3 regions of the Streptomyces sp. NPDC096193 genome follow, and region 3 is predicted to be linked to each of the others. Evidence: riboswitches for the same ligand, from Rfam matches in the RefSeq annotation. Region 3 holds a riboswitch; each other region holds the start of a gene.
What was found. Region 3 has a riboswitch for cobalamin ahead of metE (5-methyltetrahydropteroyltriglutamate--homocysteine S-methyltransferase). Riboswitches for the same ligand answer to the same signal wherever they lie in the genome.

Region 1: another riboswitch for cobalamin. It lies ahead of ABTX78_RS35320 (ribonucleoside-diphosphate reductase subunit alpha); the one in region 3 lies ahead of metE (5-methyltetrahydropteroyltriglutamate--homocysteine S-methyltransferase).
Region 2: another riboswitch for cobalamin. It lies ahead of ABTX78_RS22880 (cobalamin biosynthesis protein); the one in region 3 lies ahead of metE (5-methyltetrahydropteroyltriglutamate--homocysteine S-methyltransferase).

The regions. Positions count from the first base shown of each region.
Region 1 is NZ_JBEOSJ010000049.1:202-7,618, reverse strand. It holds gene ABTX78_RS35335 (GntR family transcriptional regulator) at 208-972, shown strand; gene ABTX78_RS35330 (carbon starvation CstA family protein) at 1,214-3,406, shown strand; gene ABTX78_RS35325 (YbdD/YjiX family protein) at 3,403-3,609, shown strand; cobalamin riboswitch at 3,814-3,944, shown strand; gene ABTX78_RS35320 (ribonucleoside-diphosphate reductase subunit alpha) at 4,087-6,471, shown strand; gene ABTX78_RS35315 (ribonucleotide-diphosphate reductase subunit beta) at 6,471-7,417, shown strand, end outside.
Region 2 is NZ_JBEOSJ010000016.1:60,665-68,081, forward strand. It holds gene ABTX78_RS22870 (inorganic phosphate transporter) at 1-1,208, shown strand, start outside; gene ABTX78_RS22875 (hypothetical protein) at 1,222-1,443, shown strand; cobalamin riboswitch at 1,563-1,701, shown strand; gene ABTX78_RS22880 (cobalamin biosynthesis protein) at 1,821-2,786, shown strand; gene ABTX78_RS22885 (cobyric acid synthase) at 2,783-4,300, shown strand; gene cobN (cobaltochelatase subunit CobN) at 4,297-7,417, shown strand, end outside.
Region 3 is NZ_JBEOSJ010000001.1:151,522-158,938, reverse strand. It holds gene ABTX78_RS00755 (hypothetical protein) at 288-563, shown strand; gene metE (5-methyltetrahydropteroyltriglutamate--homocysteine S-methyltransferase) at 622-2,940, opposite strand; cobalamin riboswitch at 3,094-3,319, opposite strand; partial or broken gene ABTX78_RS00745 (AfsR/SARP family transcriptional regulator) at 3,675-4,042, opposite strand; gene ABTX78_RS00740 (serine hydrolase) at 4,140-4,817, opposite strand; gene ABTX78_RS00735 (hypothetical protein) at 5,638-6,627, opposite strand; gene ABTX78_RS00730 (MarR family winged helix-turn-helix transcriptional regulator) at 6,887-7,342, shown strand.

The sequences.
Region 1 (7,417 bases), on a different contig from region 3:
CCTGGTCTTTAATGGTTTAGACCAGTACCGGGAGCTTGGCCTAGACCTTTAGGGGTGTCAAGGGTGTATAAGAAGGGCAGTCGCGTCCGTTATCGGACCGACACCTGAGGGAGGGCGACGACCCGTGACCGGACCGTGCCACCATGTGAGCCGCGACAGACGGAGGAGCCGGTGACGGCAGCAGCGCAGGAGTCGGGAAGGCGGGCCATGACCACGGACGGGGTGGGAGCGGAGACCGAAGGCGGGGCACAGACCCGGACCGCGCGCGTGCCCAAGTACTACCGGCTCAAGCGCCACTTGCTCGACATGACGGAGACACTGCCGCCCGGCACCCCGGTGCCGCCGGAGCGCACGCTCGCGGCCGAGTTCGACACCTCGCGCACCACGGTGCGTCAGGCGCTCCAGGAACTGGTCGTCGAGGGCAGGCTCGAACGCATCCAGGGCAAGGGCACGTTCGTGGCCAAGCCCAAGGTCTCGCAGGCTCTCCAGCTCACCTCGTACACCGAGGACATGAAGGCCCAGGGCCTGGAGCCGACGTCCCAACTGCTCGACATCGGCTATGTGACGGCCGACGACACGCTCGCCGGACTGCTGGACATCTCGACGGGCGGCCGCGTGCTGCGCATCGAGCGTCTGCGGCTCGCCAGCGGTGAGCCGATGGCGATCGAGACCACCCACCTCTCCGCCAAGCGCTTCCCCGCGCTGCGCCGCAGCCTGGTGAAGTACACCTCGCTCTACACCGCGTTGGCGGAGGTCTACGACGTCCATCTCGCCGAGGCCGAGGAGACGATCGAGACGTCGCTGGCGACCCCGCGCGAGGCCGGTCTGCTGGGCACCGACGTGGGCCTGCCGATGCTGATGCTCTCGCGCCACTCGCTGGACGCGCAGGGCGAGCCGGTGGAGTGGGTGCGCTCGGTCTACCGCGGCGACCGGTACAAGTTCGTGGCCCGCCTGCGGCGGCCGACCGACTGATCCTCCGGGCAGTACGGCGCCGGACACACGCCCCGGAGGCTCGCCTCCGGGGCGCTTTGTGCTGTCCGCGCACGGAGCCCGCGGAGGGACGAAGGAGAACCGGTGCGGAATGCCACCGAAAACGGTGCGATCTCGTCGCCGTTGCCGTACCGATATGCGGACGGGGGTGACTCGTGCCGAGGGGGTCCTTTAGATTTCCTGCGCATTAAAATGCAGGTGAACAGTGAGGGGACGACCCGCCATGCCAGATCCCACACCACCGAATACCGCACCGCCGTCATCCCGAAAGCTCACTCCGCGCTCCATCGCCATCTGGGTACTGGTGGCCCTGGTGGGCGCCACAGGATGGGGTGTGCTGGCACTCTCCCGGGGCGAGGAAATCTCGGCCGCGTGGATGCTGGCAGCGGCGCTGGGTTCGTATGCGATCGCGTATCGCTTCTACTCCCGCTTCATTGCCAACCGGGTGCTGAAAGTCGACAAGAGCCGGGCCACACCCGCCGAACGGCTGAACAACGGCATCGACTTCCATCCCACCGACCGGCGTGTGCTCTTCGGGCACCATTTCGCCGCGGTCGCCGGCGCCGGACCGCTCGTCGGTCCGGTACTCGCCGCTCAGATGGGATATCTGCCCGGCACCATCTGGATCGTCGCGGGCGTCATCTTCGCCGGCGCCGTCCAGGACATGGTCACGCTCTTCTTCTCCACCCGCCGGGACGGCCGCTCGCTCGGTCAGATCGCGCGTGACGAGATCGGCCCCTTCGGCGGTGCCGCGGCGCTGATCGCGGTGTTCGCGATCATGATCATCCTGCTCGCCGTGCTGGCCCTGGTGATCGTCAACGCGCTTGCGGACTCGCCCTGGGGCGTCTTCTCGATCGCCATGACCATCCCGATCGCCCTCTTCATGGGCGTGTATCTGCGGCTGCTGCGGCCCGGCAGGGTCACCGAGGTCTCGGTCATCGGCGTGGCGCTGCTGCTTCTCGCCATCGTCTCGGGCGGCTGGATCGCGGAGTCCTCGCTCGCCGAGACCTTCACCCTGGACGCCGGCACGCTGGTCATCTGGATGATCGTCTACGGCTTCCTCGCCTCCGTGCTACCGGTGTGGATGCTGCTGGCGCCGCGCGACTACCTGTCGACGTTCATGAAGGTCGGCACCATCGTGCTGCTGGCCCTCGGCGTGGTGATCGCGCTGCCGACGCTGAAGATGGAGGCGGTCACCGAGTTCGCGAGCCGGGGCGACGGCCCCGTCTTCGCCGGATCGATGTTCCCGTTCGTCTTCATCACCATCGCCTGCGGCGCGCTCTCCGGCTTCCACTCCCTGGTCTCCTCGGGCACCACCCCGAAGATGGTCCAGAAGGAGACGCAGATCCGCATGATCGGCTACGGCGCCATGCTGACGGAGTCGTTCGTCGCGATCATGGCGATGATCACGGCCTGCATCATCGACCCGGGTCTCTACTTCGCGGTCAACTCGCCGGCCGGTGTCATCGGACCCACGGTCGAGACCGCGTCCCAGGCCGTCGCCAATCTCGGCTTCTCCATCACGCCCGACCAACTGGCGCAGGCGGCGAAGGACGTCGAGGAGGCCACTCTGCTGTCGCGGACCGGCGGCGCTCCGACGTTCGCTCTCGGTATGTCGGACATCTTCTCGTCCGTCGTGGGCGGCGCCGGGATGAAGGCCTTCTGGTACCACTTCGCCATCATGTTCGAGGCGCTGTTCATCCTCACCACGGTGGACGCCGGCACCCGGGTCGGGCGCTTTATGCTCCAGGACATGCTCGGCAACGTCTACAAGCCGTTCCGCCAGGTCAGCTGGCGGCCGGGCGTCTGGGTCGCCAGCGCGATCGTCGTCGGCGCCTGGGGCTACTTCCTCTGGGTCGGCGTGCACGACCCGCTGGGCGGCATCAACCAGCTCTTCCCGCTGTTCGGAATCGCCAACCAGCTGCTGGCCGCCGTGGCACTCGCCGTCTGCACCACGTTGCTGGTGAAGTCCGGACGGCTCAAGTGGGCCTGGGTGACCGCCGTACCGCTCGCCTGGGACGCCGCTGTCACACTCACCGCGAGCTGGCAGAAGGTCTTCTCCGGCGACCCGCGGGTGGGCTTCTTCACCCAGCGGGACGTCTACCAGTCGGCCATCGACGACGGCAAGGTGCTGCCTCCCGCCAAGACCATGGACGACATGCAGACCGTGGTGACCAACTCCACGGTGGACGGGGTGCTCTCGGCCCTGTTCGCGATCCTCATCATCGTCGTCATCGCGGACGCGGGACGGGTCTGCTACAACGCCATCCGCCGGCCGGAGAGCGTGAAGTTGTCCGAGGTTCCGTACACCGAGTCGAAGATCGTCGCACCGGCCGGACTGATCCCCACCAAGGAGGAGAAGGCCGAGATGGCAGCCGCGGAGGAGAACGTTCCCGCAGGGAGCGGTTCGGCATGAGCACCACGTCGAGGGCCCGCCACGTCTTCGGCCGGATCCGGTGGTACGTCCGGGAGTTCACCGGCGAATCGGCCTACGACCGGTACGTCGCCCACACCCGCGGCTGCGACCCGGACGCCGACGTGATGAGCCGCCGCGCTTTCGAGCGCAGCCGTACGGACGCACGCGAAGCCGATCCGCGCGAGGGCTTCCGCTGCTGCTGAACGACTGAAGGACCCCGAAGGGCCGCCGCGTTCCCCCCGGAACGCGGCGGCCCTTCGCCGTGAAACCGTGCGACCACGGGCCCCGACCGGGCCCGCGCCGGGGCGCCCCAAGGGCCGCACCGGGCCGGGATCACCGGCGCTATGCCGCAACTCCCGCGCGGCGCCCGACACAACATGTGGGGGGTGCGGCAACTGGCGGCCCCCACATGTATGCTCGACCTCGCTGTCGCCGCAGGGGAATCCGGTGCGAATCCGGAACTGTCCCGCAACGGTGTGATGTGGTGCGCTTTGTCGTACCCGAGAGTCCGAAGACCTGCCGACGGTGCGCCCGGTTCGACCGATCCGGGTGCCGAGACGTCCGGGCCTCGCGGTTGGGCCGGTGGACGCCGTACGGAGTGCTGCCCTGCCCTGGGCGTGTACTGCCCGGCGGCCCCGCCTCCCCCCGACGGCCCAGAGCCGAGCGAGGGAGAGCACCACGTGACCATCGCGCCAGCCGATCCGGCAGCAGGCATCTCCGAGCAGCTGGAGGACGGCCCCGGGACCGCACTGCTGCGGATCCTGACCGACCTCACCGCCGATCTGCCCGACACCGACCCCGGCCGCGTCGCCGCCGCCGCGCTGCGGGGCCGGCACGCCGGTTCGGACACGGCCGAGCTCCGTGGCCTCGCCACCGACGCCGCCGCGGGTCTGATCTCCGAGGACCCCGCCTACTCCCGGCTCGCCGCCCGTCTGTTGACGCGGACGATCGCCGAAGAGGCGTCGGGCCAGGGCGCGGTGTCCTTCTCCGCCTCCGTCGCTGTCGGGCACACCCAGGGGCTGATCGCCGACCGGACCGCCGCGTTCGTCACGCTGCACACGGACCGCCTGGACGCCCTGATCGACACCGAGGCGGACGACCGTTTCGGCTACTTCGGTCTGCGCACCCTCTACAGCCGCTATCTGCTCCGGCACCCGATCACCCGTCAGGTGATCGAGACGCCCCAGCACTTCATGCTGCGGGTCGCCTGCGGCCTCGCCGAGGACGACAGCGTCCGCGCGCTGGACGAGGTGGCGGACCTCTACGGCCTGATGAGCCGCCTCGACTACCTCCCCTCCTCCCCCACGCTGTTCAACTCCGGCACCCGCCACCCGCAGATGTCCTCCTGCTATCTGCTGGACTCGCCGGCGGACGAGCTGGACTCGATCTACGACCGGTACCACCAGGTCGCCCGGCTCTCCAAGCACGCCGGCGGCATCGGACTGTCGTACTCCCGCATCCGCGCCCGCGGTTCCCTGATCCGGGGCACCAACGGCCACTCCAACGGCATCGTGCCGTTCCTGAAGACCCTCGACGCCTCGGTCGCGGCGGTGAACCAGGGCGGACGCCGCAAGGGCGCGGCCGCCGTCTACCTGGAGACCTGGCACGCGGACATCGAGGAGTTCCTGGAGCTGCGCGACAACACCGGCGAGGACGCCCGGCGTACGCACAATCTGAACCTCGCGCACTGGATTCCCGACGAGTTCATGCGCCGTGTCGACGCCGACGCCTCCTGGTCGCTCTTCTCGCCGGCCGACGTGCCCGAGCTCGTCGACCTGTGGGGCGACGCGTTCGACGCGGCGTACCGCGACGCCGAGGCGAAGGGTCTGGCCCGCAAGACCATGCCGGCGCGTGAGCTGTACGGCCGGATGATGCGCACGCTCGCGCAGACCGGCAACGGCTGGATGACCTTCAAGGACTCCTCCAACCGCACGGCCAACCAGACCGCCGAGCCCGGCCACACCGTGCACTCGTCGAACCTGTGCACCGAGATCCTGGAGGTGACGGACGACGGTGAGACGGCCGTCTGCAACCTCGGCTCGGTGAACCTCGGCGCGTTCGTGACGGCGGACGGCGCCGGCGAGGGGATCGACTGGGAGCGCCTGGACGAGGCCGTCCGGACCGCCGTCACCTTCCTCGACCGCGTCGTCGACATCAACTTCTACCCGACCGAGCAGGCGGGCCGCTCCAACGCCAAGTGGCGTCCGGTGGGCCTCGGCGCGATGGGTCTGCAGGACGTCTTCTTCAAGCTGCGGCTGCCGTTCGACTCCCCCGCCGCCCGCGCCCTGTCGACCCGCATCGCGGAGCGCATCATGCTCGCCGCTTACGAGGCGTCCGCCGACCTCGCCGAGCGCAACGGCCCGCTGCCGGCCTGGGAGAAGACCCGTACCGCGCGCGGTGTGCTGCACCCCGACCATTACGGCGCCGAGCTGAACTGGCCCGAGCGCTGGGCCGCTCTGCGGGAACGTATCGCCGCGACCGGGATGCGCAACTCCCTGCTCCTCGCCATCGCCCCGACGGCGACGATCGCCTCCATCGCGGGTGTCTACGAGTGCATCGAGCCGCAGGTCTCCAACCTCTTCAAGCGCGAGACGCTCAGCGGTGAGTTCCTCCAGGTCAACGCCTACCTGGTGGAGGAGCTGAAGCGGCTCGGCGTGTGGGACGCGCAGTCCCGTGAGGCGCTGCGCGAGTCCAGCGGTTCGGTGCAGGGCTTCAGCTGGATCCCGGCCGATGTGCGCGAGCTGTACCGCACGGCGTGGGAGATCCCGCAGCGCGGTCTGATCGACATGGCCGCGGCCCGTACCCCGTTCCTCGACCAGTCGCAGTCGCTGAACCTGTTCCTGGAGACGCCGACCATCGGGAAGCTCAGCTCGATGTACGCGTACGCCTGGAAGCAGGGCCTGAAGACGACGTACTACCTGCGCTCGCGACCCGCGACCCGGATCGCCCGTGCGGCCGGCTCCGGAGCCGCGACCGCGGCCCCCATCCCCGTACAGGCGACGCCGGAGACCGACGCGGTCGCCTGCTCCCTGGAGAACCCCGAGTCCTGCGAGGCCTGCCAGTAATGAGTGCTCCCGAGAAGAACCTGCTCGACCCGGGATTCGAGCTGACCCTGCGTCCGATGCGCTACCCGGACTTCTACGAGCGCTACCGCGACGCGATCAAGAACACCTGGACCGTGGAGGAGGTCGACCTCCACTCGGACGTGTCCGACCTCGCCAAGCTGTCCCCCGGTGAGCAGCACATGATCGGCCGGCTGGTCGCGTTCTTCGCGACGGGCGACTCGATCGTCTCCAACAACCTGGTGCTCACGCTCTACAAGCACATCAACTCCCCCGAGGCGCGGCTGTATCTGAGCCGTCAGCTCTTCGAGGAGGCGGTGCACGTCCAGTTCTATCTGACGCTGCTGGACACCTACCTCCCCGACCCGCAGGACCGCGCGGCCGCGTTCGACGCGGTCGAGGAGATCCCCTCCATCCGCGAGAAGGCGCAGTTCTGCTTCCGGTGGATGGACTCGGTGGAGAAGATCGAGCGGCTGGAGACGCAGGCCGACCGCAGGCGCTTCCTGCTGAACCTGATCTGCTTCGCGGCGTGCATCGAGGGGCTGTTCTTCTACGGCGCGTTCGCGTACGTCTACTGGTTCCGCTCCCGCGGCCTGCTGCACGGCCTCGCCACCGGCACCAACTGGGTGTTCCGCGACGAGACCATGCACATGAACTTCGCCTTCGAGGTGGTGGACACGGTCCGCAAGGAGGAGCCGGAGCTCTTCGACGACGCCCTTCGTCAGCAGGTCACCGACATGCTCAAGGAGGCGGTCGAGGCGGAGCTGCAGTTCGGCCGTGACCTGTGCGGCGACGGTCTGCCGGGCATGAACACCGAGTCCATGCGCGAGTATCTGCAGTGCGTCGCCGACCAGCGGCTCACCCGGCTCGGCTTCGCGCCGGTGTACGGGTCGGAGAACCCGTTCTCCTTCATGGAGTTGCAGGGCGTCCAGGAGCTGACGAACTTCTT
Region 2 (7,417 bases), on a different contig from region 3:
TGACGGCTCTCGTGTTCGATTTCACGAACGGTTTCCACGACACCGCCAACTCGATGGCGACGACCATTTCGACGGGAGCCCTGAAACCCAAGACCGCGGTGGCCATGTCCGCCGTGCTCAACCTCGTCGGCGCGTTCCTGTCCGTGGAGGTCGCCAAGACGATCTCCAGCGGCATCGTCACCGAGTCAGGCATCACCCCGGAAGTCATCTTCGCGGCGCTGGTCGGCGCCATCCTCTGGAATCTGCTCACCTGGCTGATCGGCCTGCCCTCCAGCTCCTCGCACGCCCTCATGGGCGGACTGGTCGGCGCCACGATCGCCTCGGTCGGCGTCAGCGGCGTCAACGGCGGCACCGTCGTCACCAAGGTGCTGATCCCCGCGATCGCGGCCCCCCTGGTCGCGGGCATCGCCGCCTACCTCGCCTCCCGGCTGACCTACCGGATCGGCCGGAACACCGACGAGAAGACCACCGCCAAGGGCTACCGCGCCGGTCAGATCGCCTCGGCGGGCCTCGTCTCGCTGGCCCACGGCACCAACGACGCCCAGAAGACGATGGGCATCATCACGCTGGCCCTGGTCGCCGGCGGCGTCCTCTCCCCCGGGTCCAACCCCCCGATGTGGGTCATCCTCTCCGCCGGTCTCGCGATCGCGCTCGGCACCTATCTGGGCGGCTGGCGCATCATCCGCACCATGGGCAAGGGCCTGACCGACCTCCAGCCGCAGCAGGGCTTCGCCGCCCAGACCAGCGCGGCGAGCGTCATCCTCGCCTCCTCCAATCTCGGCTTCTCGCTGTCGACCACGCACTCCTGCTCCGGCGCGGTGATGGGCGCGGGCCTCGGCCGCAAGGGCGGCGTGGTCCGCTGGTCCACCGCCACCCGGATGTTCGTCGCCTGGGGTCTGACCCTGCCGGCGGCCGCGCTGGTGGCGGCGGGCTCGGAGTTCGTCACCCGCCAGGGCGACTGGGGCGTGGCGGCCGTCGTGGTCTTCCTGATCGGCTCCTGCGCCGCGATCTGGCTGGTCTCCCGCCGCCAGGTGGTCGACCACACCAACGTCAACGACACGAGCGCGGACGGCGAGCCCGCGGGTGTCGTGACCGCCGCCATCGCGGCCGTCACCCCGCCGCCGGCCGGCACCCCGGCCCAGGACCTCCAGACGACCATCCCGGCTCCGGCCCCCGAATCCGAGCCGGCCCGCACGGCCGCGGTGTAAGGACAGAAACAGCATGAGCATCGACTGGGCAGCTCTCGGCTCCGTCTTCGGCGTGAGCCTCGTCGCCACCGTGGCCCTGGTGGGTCTGTTCACCCTGGGCGTGGTGGGTCTGAGCAAGCAGGAATCGGCGTCCGCGCAGGGAGGATCGGCGACCCTGGCACGCACGGGCGCCTATGTGTGCTTCGCGCTCTGCGCGGCAGCGGTGACCTACGGGATCTACCTCATCGTCAGCTGACGCCACAGCGTCATCACGCGCATCCCGTGCCGGGCCGGGCACCCTTTGGGGTGACCGGCCCGGCTTTCGGGTGTGGGGCTCAGCACACTGTCCCGTCGCAGGTCAAAGGCAAGTTGACGCAGTTCGGGCGGCGTGGTGGACTGCCGGGGCCATCTACGGCGGCAGCAGAGGAAGCCGGTGCGAATCCGGCGCGGTCCCGCCACTGTCACCGGGGAGCAGTCCCCGGAAGCCAGGAACTCTCACCGCCGTTCACGTCGAACCAGGGCGCGGACACCCTGAGTGAGGACATATCGCCATGCCCGGCTGCGGTTCCGTTCCTGCTGTGAGTACGGCCCTGAGTTCACGGTCGCACCGAGGCGAGATCCCGGTCTGAACCCATGCGTGCCGACCGAGTGTTCGTGTACGGCTCCACCGCCGGCCTCGCCTGCGACCTGCTTCTCGGTGATCCCCGCCGGGGGCATCCGGTCGCGGCTTTCGGGCGGGCCGCGGAGGCCGTCGAGCGTGCGTTGTGGCGTGACCACCGCGGCCGGGGTGCGCTGCACACCCTGCTGTGCGCCGGGGGTGCGGCCGCCGCCGCGGCCCTCGTCGCACGCGGCGCACGGGGCAGTTCCGCCGCGTCCGTCGCCCTGACCGCGGCCGCCACCTGGTCGGTCGTCGGCGGGACGTCGCTCGGGCGCGAGGCCCGGGCCATCGGCGGGGCGCTCGCCGCCGGCGATGTGGAACTCGCCCGCGAACGGCTGCCGCATCTGTGCGGCCGCGATCCGCAGAGCCTGGACGAGCAGCAGATCGCGCGGGCCGTCGTCGAGTCCGTCGCCGAGAACACCTCCGACGCCGTGGTCGGCGCCCTGGTGTGGGGTGCGGTGGCGGGCGTGCCGGGCCTGGTGGGCTTCCGGGCGGTCAACACCCTGGACGCGATGGTCGGGCATCTCTCGTCCCGCTACCGGAAGTTCGGGTGGGCCTCGGCACGGCTGGACGACGTGGCCGGCTGGCCCGGTGCGCGGCTGACGGCCGGGCTCGCGGCGCTCACGGGTGCGGACGGCCGGGGGGCCGTACGTGCCTGGCGCGCCGACGCGGGCCGGCACCCCAGCCCCAACGCCGGGCCCGTGGAGGCCGCGTTCGCCGGGGCGCTCGGTGTCCGGCTCGGCGGAACGCTCTCGTACGGCGGACGGGTCGAACACCGGCCGGTCCTCAACGCCGAAGGGCGCGCCGTGGAGTTCGGCGACATCGAACGTGCCGTGCGGCTCTCCCGGCGCGTCGGCTTTCTGACGCTGGCGGTCTGCGCCGCGGGCCGCGTCACGGGTCACGCACTGCGCGCCCGGCGCGCACGAAGGAGGCGGGGATGACCGGGCGCAGAGGCGGCGGGCTGCTGGTCGCGGGCACCACGTCCGACGCGGGCAAGAGCGTCGTCACGGCCGGCATCTGCCGGTGGCTCGTACGCCAGGGCGTGAAGGTCGCCCCCTTCAAGGGGCAGAACATGTCCCTCAATTCGTTCGTGACACGTGAGGGCGCGGAGATCGGCCGAGCGCAGGCGATGCAGGCCCAGGCCGCGCGGGTGGAGCCGAGCGCCCTCATGAACCCGGTCCTGCTGAAGCCGGGCAGCGACCGCTCCAGCCAGGTCGTGCTGATGGGCAAGCCGGTCGGGGAACTCAGCGCCCGCGGCTACCACGGCGGCCGGCAGGAAGCCCTCCTCGGCACCGTCGTGGACTGCCTGGAGGAGCTGCGGGGCACGTATGAAGCCGTGATCTGCGAGGGGGCGGGCAGTCCGGCCGAGATCAATCTGCGGCGTACGGACATCGTGAACATGGGTGTCGCGCGGGCCGCGCGGCTTCCGGTGCTGGTGGTCGGGGACATCGACCGCGGCGGGGTGTTCGCCTCCTTCTTCGGTACGACGGCGCTGCTGAGCGCGGCCGACCAGGAGCTGATCGCGGGCTACCTGGTGAACAAGTTCCGCGGGGACGTGTCCCTGCTGGAGCCCGGCCTCGACATGCTGCACGGCCTCACCGGACGGCGGACGTACGGCGTTCTGCCCTATGCGCACGGGCTCGGCATCGACGAGGAGGACGGGCTGCGCGTCTCGCTGCGCGGCACGGTGCGGGAGTCGGTGCTCGCCCCGCCCGTCGGGGAGGACGTGCTGCGGGTCGCGGTCTGCGCCGTACCGCTGATGTCCAACTTCACCGACGTGGACGCGCTGGCGGCCGAACCGGGCGTCGTCGTGCGGTTCGTGGACCGCGCGGAGGAACTCGCCGACGCCGATCTGGTGATCGTGCCGGGCACCCGGGGCACGGTCAGGGCGCTCGACTGGCTCGTACAGCGGGGGCTCGCGGACGCCCTCGTACGGCGGGCCGCCGAGGGCCGGCCGGTGCTGGGCATCTGCGGCGGCTTCCAGATGCTCGCCGAGCACATCGACGACGAGGTCGAATCGCGGGCCGGAGCCGTCGACGGGCTCGGACTGCTGCCCGTCCGGGTGCGGTTCGCGGCCGAGAAGACCCTCGCCCGCCCGGTCGGTGAGGCACTGGGCGAGCCGGTCGAGGGCTACGAGATCCACCACGGCGTCGCCGACGTCCTCGGCGGCGAGGCCTTCCTGGACGGCTGCCGGGTCGGCGCGGTCTGGGGCACCCACTGGCACGGCTCGCTGGAGAGCGACGGCTTCCGCCGCGCGTTCCTGCGCGAGGTGGCCCGGACGGCGGGCCGCCGCTTCGTCCCCGCACCGGACACCTGCTTCGCCGCGCTGCGCGAGGAACAGCTCGACCGCCTCGGCGATCTGATCGAGGAACACACGGACACGGGTGCGCTGCTCCAGCTCATCGAGTCGGGCGCACCGGCAGGACTTCCCTTCATCCCACCTGGAGCGCCATGAGCACCGAGACCACCGTGCTGTTGCTGTCCACCGCCGACACGGATCTGCTGGCGGCCCGGGCCTCCGGGGCGCCGTACCGGATCGGGAACCCGACCCGTATCGACGTGGCCGAGGAGCTGCCCGCGCTGCTGGACGGCGTCTCCGTCGTCGTCGTACGCCTGCTGGGCGGCAGGCGCGCCTGGGAGGACGGGCTCGCGGCGCTCAAGGCGTCCGGCCTGCCGACCGTGCTGCTGGGCGGCGAGAGCGTGCCCGACGCCGAGTTGATGGCCGAGTCGACCGTGCACGCGGGGACGGTCGCGGAGGCTCTGCGCTATCTCGTCGAGGGCGGTCCCGCGAACCTCGTCCAGCTGGCCCGCTTCCTGACGGAGGACGTGCTGCCGGCCGGCCAGGGCCGCGCCACGGACACGCCGGGCAGGCACAGTGCCGAGCCGCGGAAGATGCCCGAGTGGGGTCTGCACGGCGACCGCGCCCACGTCGAGGGCAGGCCGACGGTCGGTGTGCTCTTCTACCGCGCCCACGAGCTGTCCGGGAACACCGGATTCGTCGACACGCTCTGCGACCGGATCGAGGCGCGCGGCGCCAACGCGCTGCCCGTCTACTGCGGTTCGCTGCGCGGAGCCGACGCGGAGCTGTACGAACTGCTCGGCCGCGCGGACGCCCTGATCGCGACCGTGCTCGCGGCCGGCGGCACGCGCGCCAGTGACGCCAGTGCGGGCGGGGACGACGAGGCCTGGGACATCGGGGCGCTCGCCGATCTCGACGTTCCCGTGCTCCAGGGACTGTGCCTGACCTCGTCCCGTGCCGCCTGGGAGGAGTCGGACGCGGCCCTGTCCCCGATGGACGCGGCGATGCAGGTGGCGATCCCCGAGTTCGACGGCCGGCTCATCACGGTGCCGTTCTCCTTCAAGGAGCAGGGGCCCGACGACGTACCGGTGTACGTGGCCGATCCCGAGCGGGCCGCGCGGGTCGCCGGAATCGCCGTGCGCCACGCGCGGCTGAAGCACAAGCCGAACGCCGAGAAGAAGCTCGCGGTCGTCTTCACCGCCTACCCGACGAAGCACTCCCGCGTCGGCAACGCCGTCGGACTGGACACGCCGGCGTCCGCGGTGCGCGTCCTGGACGCCCTGCGGGACGCGGGGTACCAGGTCGACGGCCACCCCGACGACGGCGACGAGCTGATCCACCGGCTCATCAACGCCGGTGGCCATGACGTGGAGTGGCTGACCGAGGAGCAACTGGCCGCCGCCCCGGCGCGGGTGCCGCTCGCGGACTACCGCGCCTGGTTCGACAAACTGGAGTCCTCGCTGCGCGCGAGCATGCTGGAGCACTGGGGCGAGCCGCCGGGCTCGCTCTACGTGGACGGCGACGAGATCGTGCTGGCGTCCCTGCAGTTCGGGAACGTCGTCGTGATGATCCAGCCGCCGCGCGGCTTCGGGGAGAACCCGATCGCGATCTACCACGACCCGGACATGCCGCCCTCGCACCACTACATGGCGGCCTACCGGTGGCTGGAGGAGTCGTTCGGCGCCGACGCGGTCGTGCACATGGGCAAGCACGGCACCATGGAGTGGCTGCCGGGCAAGGGGCTGGGACTGTCCGCGGGCTGCGGCCCCGACGCGGTGCTCGGTGAACTGCCGCTCGTCTACCCCTTCATCGTCAACGACCCCGGCGAGGGCACCCAGGCCAAGCGCCGTGGCCACGCGACCGTCGTGGACCATCTGGTGCCGCCGATGGCGCGCGCCGACACCTACGGCGACCTGGCCAAACTGGAGCAGCTGCTCGACGAGTACGCGCTCGTCAGCGATCTCGACCCGACGAAGGCACCGGCGGTACGGGCGCAGATCTGGACGCTGGTGAAGGCCGCCGAGCTGCACCACGACCTGCATGTCGACGAGCAGCCCGGCGACGACGACTTCGACTCGTTCGTCATGCACATCGACGGCTATCTCTGCGAGATCAAGGACGTCCAGATCCGCGACGGACTGCACATCCTGGGCGGCGGTCCCGAGGCGGAGGCGCGGGTCAACCTCGTTCTGGCCGTGCTGCGCGCCTCCCAGGTCTGGGGCGGCAACGCCAACGCGCTGCCGGGGCTGCGGGCCGCCCTCGCCGAGCACTTCGGACTGGTGGAGAAGGAGTTGCTGGGCGAGCCCGGCGCGCCGGTGAAGGTGCCCGTCGAACTCACCGAGCTGGTCGGGGGACCGGCGCGGACGGGCGCGGACGCGATCGACCTGCTGGAGCAGCTGTGCCGGCGGCTCGCGGAGGGCATGGAGGCGCGCGGCTGGGAGACGGCGGACGCCGCCGGGCTGGTGCGCGAGGTGCTGGGCACCGAACTGCCCGAGGCGGTCGCGGTGCTGGGGTTCGCCTGTACGGAGGTCGTACCGCGGCTCGCCCGGACGACGGACGAGATCGGCAACATCCTGCGGGCGCTGGACGGCGGATATGTCCCGGCGGGCCCGTCGGGCTCCCCGACGCGCGGCCTGGTCAACGTGTTGCCGACCGGACGGAACTTCTACTCGGTCGACCCCAAGGCCATCCCCTCGCGGCTGTCCTGGGAGGTCGGCCAGTCGCTCGCCGACTCGCTGGTCGCCCGCTATCTGACGGACACCGGCGGCTACCCGCGGTCCGTCGGCCTCACGGTCTGGGGCACCTCCGCGATGCGCACCCAGGGCGACGACATCGCCGAGATCCTCGCGCTGCTGGGCTGCCGCCCGGTGTGGGACGACGCTTCCCGCCGGGTGACCGGCTTCGACGTCGTACCGCTCGAGGAGCTGGGCCGGCCGCGCATCGACGTGACCGTGCGCATCTCCGGGTTCTTCCGGGACGCGTTCCCGCACGTGGTGGGGCTCATCGACGACGCGGTGCGGACGGTGGCCGAGCTCGACGAGCCGGCCGAGGCCAACTTCGTACGGGCGCACGCCGACGAGGACACGGCCGCCCACGGCGACCGGCGTCGGGCGACCGCTCGGATCTTCGGCTCCAAGCCGGGCGCGTACGGCGCGGGTCTGCTGCCGCTGATCGACGCGCGCAACTGGCGCAGCGACGCCGACCTGGCCGAGGTGTACGCGGTGTGGGGCGGTTACGCGTACGGGCGGGAGCTCGACGGCCGTGCCGCGCGCG
Region 3 (7,417 bases):
CCGGCTTCTGAGCCCGCCGCGTACGGTCTCCGGCATCGCGATGGCGAAGGAAACCCTCAGGAGGGCTACCATGCAAAGCGCCCAATGGGCGGTATAACAGCAGAACCCGGCCCGCGATACGCCAACCTCGCCTGTCCCAGGGCCGTGCGCCCGTAGCCAAGTGATCAGTGCGAAGGTAAAGTCCCGTGCGTGCTCGGCGCCCTGACCAGACAGGTGCCGGGCCGATACCCTCCGTGACCACGAGGGGCCCGGCACAACAACCGGGGGAAACGAGTCCGGGGGGACCTGTGACCGACATCAAGACCACGCGCCGAGCCACCGAAAGCACCTGGGCGCTGCCTCTGCTGGCGCTGGCACCACTGGCGCTGCTCAGGCTGCTGACCGAGCCGTCCACGGCGTGGCTCGCCCTGTCCTGGGCCCTGTGCGTGGCCTCCGCGCTGCTCCTGGCCGCCGGATGGGTCGCGTTGCGGAAGAACGGGATCCGGGGAAACACCGCCTGGGGAACCTGCGTTCTGGTCCACCTCATATGGGCCTGGCAGTTCGTCGCGCTCATCGCGGAGTGAGGGCCGGGACCGGCAGGGTGGCGAGGAGCGCATGTGCCCCTCCCCACCCTGCCCCGCCTCAGGACGCGGGCAGTTCCGACCTCACCACACGTGCCGCGGCGACGAGGTTCTCGAGGGACGCACGGGTCTCCGGCCAGTCTCGCGTCTTCAGGCCGCAGTCGGGGTTGACCCACAGGCGATCGGCCGGGATGGCTTCCAGGCCCTCGCGGAGCAGTTCCGCCGCCTCGACGACACCAGGGATGCGCGGTGAGTGGATGTCGTACACACCAGGGCCGGCTTCCCGCGGGTAGCCGTGCCCGGCCAGTTCACGCGCCACCTGCATGTGCGAGCGGGCGGCTTCCAGGCTGATCACATCGGCGTCGAGGTCGTCGATGGCCTGCACGATGTCACCGAACTCGGCGTAGCACATATGCGTGTGGATCTGGGTGTCCGGCCGCACGCCGCTGGTGGCCAGACGGAAGGACTCCGTGGCCCAGGCCAGGTAGTCCGCGTGGCCGGCCGAGCGCAGCGGAAGGGTCTCCCGCAGGGCCGGCTCGTCGACCTGGATCACCGAACTCCCGGCGGCCTCCAAGTCGTTCACCTCGTCGCGCAGGGCGAGAGCGACCTGGCGCGCGGTGTCCCCGAGCGGCTGGTCGTCGCGGACGAAGGACCAGGCGAGCATGGTGACGGGTCCCGTGAGCATGCCCTTGACCGGCCGGCTGGTCAGGGACTGGGCGTACGAGGTCCACTGAACCGTCATCGGCTCGGGGCGCGAGATGTCACCCGCGAGGATCGGCGGCCGGACGTATCGCGTGCCGTAGGACTGGACCCAGCCGTGCCGGGTGGCCAGGTAGCCGGTGAGCTGCTCGGCGAAGTACTGCACCATGTCGTTGCGTTCGGGCTCGCCGTGGACCAGGACGTCGATGCCGGTCTTCTCCTGGAAGGCGATCACCTCCTGGATCTCGGCCTTGATCCGCTCCTCGTAGGCAGCCGTGTCGATCCGTCCGCGCCGCAGGTCGGCGCGCGCGGTGCGCAGTTCGGTGGTCTGCGGGAACGAGCCGATCGTGGTAGTGGGCAGCAGGGGCAGGCCGAGGTGGGCACGCTGGGTCGCGGCACGTTCGGCGTACGGCTGCGAGCGGCGACCGTCGGCGTCCGTCACCCCGGCCACCCGGGCACGCACCGCCGGGTCGCGGGTGAGGGCGGAGCCGGCGCGGGAGGTCAGGTCGGCGCGGTTGGCGGCGAGTTCGGCCGCGATGGTGTCGGCCCCCTGACCCAGGCCCCTCGCGAGGGTGACGATCTCGGAGGTCTTCTGCCGGGCGAAGGCGAGCCACCGGTGGATCTGCGGGTCGATGTCGCGCTCCGCGGCACTGTCCAGCGGGACGTGCAGCAGCGAGCAGGAGGAGGCCACGTCGACCCGGTCGGCGAGGCCGAGCAGCGTGCCGAGGATGGACAGCGACTTCTCGAAGTCGTTGATCCAGATGTTGCGACCGTTGACGACGCCCGCGACCAGGCGCTTGCCGGGCAGCCCGCCGACTGCGGCCAGGGCGCCGAGGTCCGCCCCTGCGGCATCGGTGAAGTCGAGTGCCAGGCCGTCCACGGGAGCCTTGGCGAGCACCGGCAGTGCCTCGCCGAGCCGGTCGAAGTACGAGGCCACCAGCAGCTTGGGCCGGTTGGTGAGGGTGCCGAGGTCGCGGTAGGCGCGTTCAGCGGCGTTCAGTTCGGCGGGCGTACGGTCCTGGACCAGCGCGGGCTCGTCCAGCTGCACCCAGTCGGCCCCGGCCGCGCGCAGGTCGGCGAGTACCTCCGCGTACACCGGCAGCAGCCGGTCGAGCAGGGTCAGGGGATCAAAACCGGGCGCCACGCCGGGGGCGGGCTTGGCCAGCAGAAGATAGGTGATCGGGCCGACCAGCACCGGCCGGGCCGTGTGACCGAGGGCCAGTGCCTCCTTCAGTTCGGTGACCTGCTTGGTGGAGTCGGCGGTGAAGACGGTGCCGGGCCCCAGTTCGGGGACGAGATAGTGGTAGTTGGTGTCGAACCACTTGGTCATCTCGAGCGGGGCGATGTCCTGGGTGCCGCGCGCCATGGCGAAGTACCCGGCCAGGGCGTCCGCCTCGACGGCTGCGCGGTGGCGCGAGGGCAGGGCGCCGACCATCACGCTGGTGTCGAGCACGTGGTCGTAGTACGAGAAATCACCGGTCGGGACCTCGTGGATCCCGGCCTCGGCCAGGTGCTGCCAGTTCGAACGACGCAGGTCCCGGGCGGTCTCTTCCAGGGCCGCTGCGGAGACCCGGCCCTTCCAGTAGCCCTCGATGGCTTTCTTCAGTTCACGGTTCGGCCCCTGACGGGGGTATCCGTGAACGGTGGACCGTGCTGCCGCGGCTGCGGGCTTCGCTGTCACTGAACTCTCCTTCGCGAGTTTCCTGTCACCCGGCGAGGGTGAAGGCGAAGGGAGCACAGACCGGACGGAGGAGGTGGTGCGTCGCTGACGCACGTGCCCGCCGGTATGCACGCCGACCCGCCCTCGAGGTCACCGGATATCCGCGCACGATCGGTCGTGCGCGGACAGCGGGCAGGTCTTCGGACTCACGGGCACGCCTGCCGGACATCTCCCGGCGGACACCTACTGGCCGTCGCTTCCCAGGCCCGTACCGGACCCAGTGCGTATGACGGCGGTCGTTCCCGCTCACCGCTGCGGGGCAGTCCCGGATTCCCACCGGGTTCCCTCTTGCGACGCACATACCTGGCAGGCACGGCGAACCAGCTGCACTCGTCAGCCTAGAGCCCCGCGGGCCACACCGACACCACCGCTCGTCATCCGGACGGCGATCCACGGCGTGCGGGCGTACCGATGGAGCCGCCGGGGGCGCTCAGGCCGAGGGCACCGGAGTACCAAGACGCTCGGGTAGCTGAGGGAGCAGGTGAACGGGTCGACGAAAGAGTTCACGCAGTCCGCCGGCTTCCAGTCGGTGCGCGGGTGCAACGGCCCGGACGGAGGGGCTGAACAGCACGCTGGGCAGGATCGCGGCGGCGGGGCACCAGGAGCAGGGCACGTTCAACGACCTTGCCGACGGCCCGCTCGACCGGTCCGGGAGCACGTAGCTCCACCGAGCGGGTCACCACCAGGCCGTCGCTCCCGGCCCTCGCCCGGTCCGCACCGGCGGCGGCATGCAAGAGCAGGGCGGAACTGTCGACCTGATCCTCGGCCAGGGCGAGCCGATATCCGGTCGGTGTGCTCGCCAGGACGCGGCGCCCAGCTGCGCCCGCGCCCTGGACACGAGGACCTGCACCGCCTTTCCCGGCCGCTCCGGCAACTCGGCCGGCCACAGCCCCGCCACGAGCCGCTCGGTGTTGCAGCCCGTACGGAGGTCGCCGGCGAGCAGTGCGAGCAGGCCGCGCAGCCGGGGCGCTGTGACCTCCTGCCCGCGATAGGCGACACGTGGCAGCAGGGTCAGGTCGGTGGTGACCGGTGCAGACTGGCCAACGCCCCCGGCCGACCGGATCCAGCCCGTCCGAAGTGACGGCGGGCCACCAGCGCCCGGTTGGGCCCCTGTTGGGGCCGAGGTGCGGCCGTCGCGGCGTCATGGAACCACCTGGGACCTACCGTCCCCGTACCGTCGCGATCGCCTCCTTCGCCGTCTTCTCGACCAGCGCGATCCCGGACTCCATCGACGCATGGCCGTCGGAGAGCACGGCGATCAGATATCTGCGTCCGTCGATGGTCACGCGTCCCACGCTGTTGATGTCCCACAAGCCGGTCTTGGTGCGCTGGAGCCAGCCGTTCTTCAGAGCCCAGCCGGAGCCTGCCGCGGCCGACACGCCCCAGTCCTGTTCCGCCTCTGTCCGGTTCATCAGCCTCTGGATGTACGCACGAGAGGGCTGGCTCAGCTCCGGGGGCGTACCGGAGGAAGGCGTCGCCGAGTCCACCGAGAACGCCGCCCGCAACAGGATGAGCTGGTCCTCCGCCGTGGTCTGGGTGAGACCCCAGTGCATTCCCTTGCCACCCTTGGTCGACGTCAGGCCCAGGCGCTTGTTCGCGGCGTCCAGGCCCTCGGCGCGGCCGATCTTGCGCCACAGAGCATCTGCCGAGTCGTTGTCACTGCGCTCGATCATCGCGGTCGCGTACGTGTGCTCCCGTATGGTCAGTTTCCGGTCCTCGTCCTGAACCTTCAGCAGCAGCGCCGCGAGAATGTTGACCTTGACGATGCTCGCGGTGTCGTACGTGGAGCCGTCGCCGTACACCTCGACGCCCCAGTCGTCGGCGTCCAGCGCTGCCACGCCGACGGACATCCGCGCTTTCGGGACGGGCAACACGGACGCGGGTTTCGGGGCCCCCGGGACGGGGGCGGCGGGTGGGTCTGCGGGCGAGGGGCCGGCCGTGCAGGCGGTCCCCAGAAGGACTGTGCCGGCGAGCAACACCCAACGCCGCCTGAACCTCTGATAATGCGTTTTCATGCTTAATGCGTCGCACCATTGCGGGGCGTCGGCCCGGGTGGGCACTCTTATGGGCGCGAGAAAGCACCCGTTGGGCGCAGCGACTCGCCGACAGGCGCTCTCCGGTTCCCCGGGCGACCTGGTGTATCGGGGCCCTCGCCCTCCTGCCCGGCGGTGCGACGCGCCGGGAGCCGGCGGGGTAGACGCTTGCGTAACGCCTCAAGTCATCAGCGCCCGTCGAGAGGGCCCGTGCCCCGGATCCGGAGCCCGGCAGGCCGACACGCGGTCGGCGGCCGGACTGACGCCGGAACCCGTCTGAGGCTGTGACAGATAGCCGGCTACCGGGCTGCGGTCCGGCAGCCGGCTCGTCCCCGGGCTGCCGACCGATGTACGCGCCGTGTCAGCGACGGATGTCTTCCACCTCCGCGAAGCCCTCGCCCGGGCCCGCCGAACCTGTGTCAGCCACTCGACGGACCTTCAGGTGAGGGTGAGTTGCCGACCGTTCCCCGAGGCGGTGGCGGTCTCCCGGCCGACGCCCGCGGACAGGCGCCTGACCGCCGCCGGGGGCAAGGGTGCCGTGGGCCGGGATCGGGACGACTGTCCGCGCGCGCCGCCGGCTGAGCCGGACCGGCCGCCACCGGTCCGCCGACGGGTCCGTCACGGGTCAGGCGGCGGCCTTGCGGCGCTGGAGCAGCCGAGGGTGCAGGGCGAGCAGGATCGCGGCGACGGCGGCCCACAGGGTGAGTGTGATCAGAGGCCCTGATATGTGGGCGCCGTTGAAGTAGCTCAGGTCGTTGACGGCACGGACGGCGGCCCCGGGCGGCAGAAGCGCGGAGACGATCCGGGCGGGGGCGGGGAGCAGGTCGGCGCCGATGACGGCACCACTGGTCGCATTGCCGACGGTGAGCAGCAGGAGCGTGGTCACCGGGAGCCCCACAGGCCCGAGGGCGGTGCCCAGGAACTTGGTGGTGAAGGCCGCGGCAGCTGCCAGGAGGGTGAGGGTGAGGATCAGAGGAAGGAGCGGGGCCGGAACGGCTCCGAGGACGGGTCCGGAGATGATCGCCGCGACGGTGCCGATGGCCGCGGAGGCGCCCGTCAGCAGCCAGAACCGGTGACGCAGACGGAGGACACCGGCGAGGCCGAGAGCGTTCGAGCCCAGCACGAAGCCGGCGAGCGTCACGCCGAAGGCCACGTAGAACCCGGCCAGTCCCCGCGCGTCGAAGTGCGCCAGCGGCACGACGTTCTCAGTGGTGACATGCGCGCCCGAGCCATGGGCGTAGGCGTCGACAAGGCCGCTCACAGCCGCGGTCGTGGACGCGCCGGCCGCTCCGGCGACCTCCAGGCGCAGCTCGTTCGGGCCGTCGGCGCTGAGCACGGCGACGACATCGTTGTGCACCAGCGCGCTCCGGGCTGCGTCGGCGTCCGTCGCGGGGTGGACCTCGACGGCGTCGCCGAGAGCCTGCCGTATCTCGCCCGGCAGGTCGGCCCCGGTGACGGCGATGGGGACCTGGTGGGGCTGGGGATCGCGCTGGAGACCGACGTAGCACGCGATGAACGCCGCCACGACGATCAGCGCGATCACCGTCGGCTGGAGCCATGCCTTGACCGGCGGTCGACGGGCGCCCGTACGGAGCGCGGACGATGTATCGGCCACCGCGGGGGGCATCTGATGACGCTCGGTCGCAGGTCCGGCGGGAACGGTCATCAAGGTCTCTCTCGTGTGGGGCGAGGTGCGCGCGGAGGGCAAGGAATCGCTCAGGCGGATACGAGCATATGCTCCTATCCGGGAAACGGCAAAGGCGCGTCCGGGGGAGCGCCGGCCGTGGATGCCTGGACCCTCGATTTGGGGGCCCGCTCTCCTGGGTTTAGGTGCAGATACTCTTAATGTTCCCGGTGAAGCCTCGGAGGAGATCATGGCCACAACGCCCGCATCGACCGACCCCGCCACGTGCAACAACCTGTCACTGCGCAAGGCGGCCCGGTACCTCGGTGCGACGTACGACAAGGCCCTCGCCCCGGTCGGTCTTCGCGCCACGCAGTTCGGCATCCTCCAGAAGCTCAGCAAGCAGGGGGAGACGACGATCACCCACCTCGCCGACATGATCGCGATGGATCGCACGACACTGGCCACCAACCTCAAGCCGCTCGCCCGGGAAGGGCTGGTGACCGTCGAGCACTCGGCAACCGACCGCCGGGCGCGCGTCGTCACACTCACCCCGGACGGCCTCGACCGTCTGGAGGCAGCGCTACCGCTGTGGCGCGCCGTGCAGGTGCAGTTCGAGGACACGTTCGGCGCCGACAAGGCCTCTCAGCTGCGCGCCCTGCTCGACGAGGTCCTCGACACGGGCTTCCAGCCCTGGGCCGAGTAACTGCCGGCGCTCGGTGACTCGAACTCGCCGCCCCGTCGCGCGGCCCCAGGACCGGTCGGGGCGCGACACTGGGTT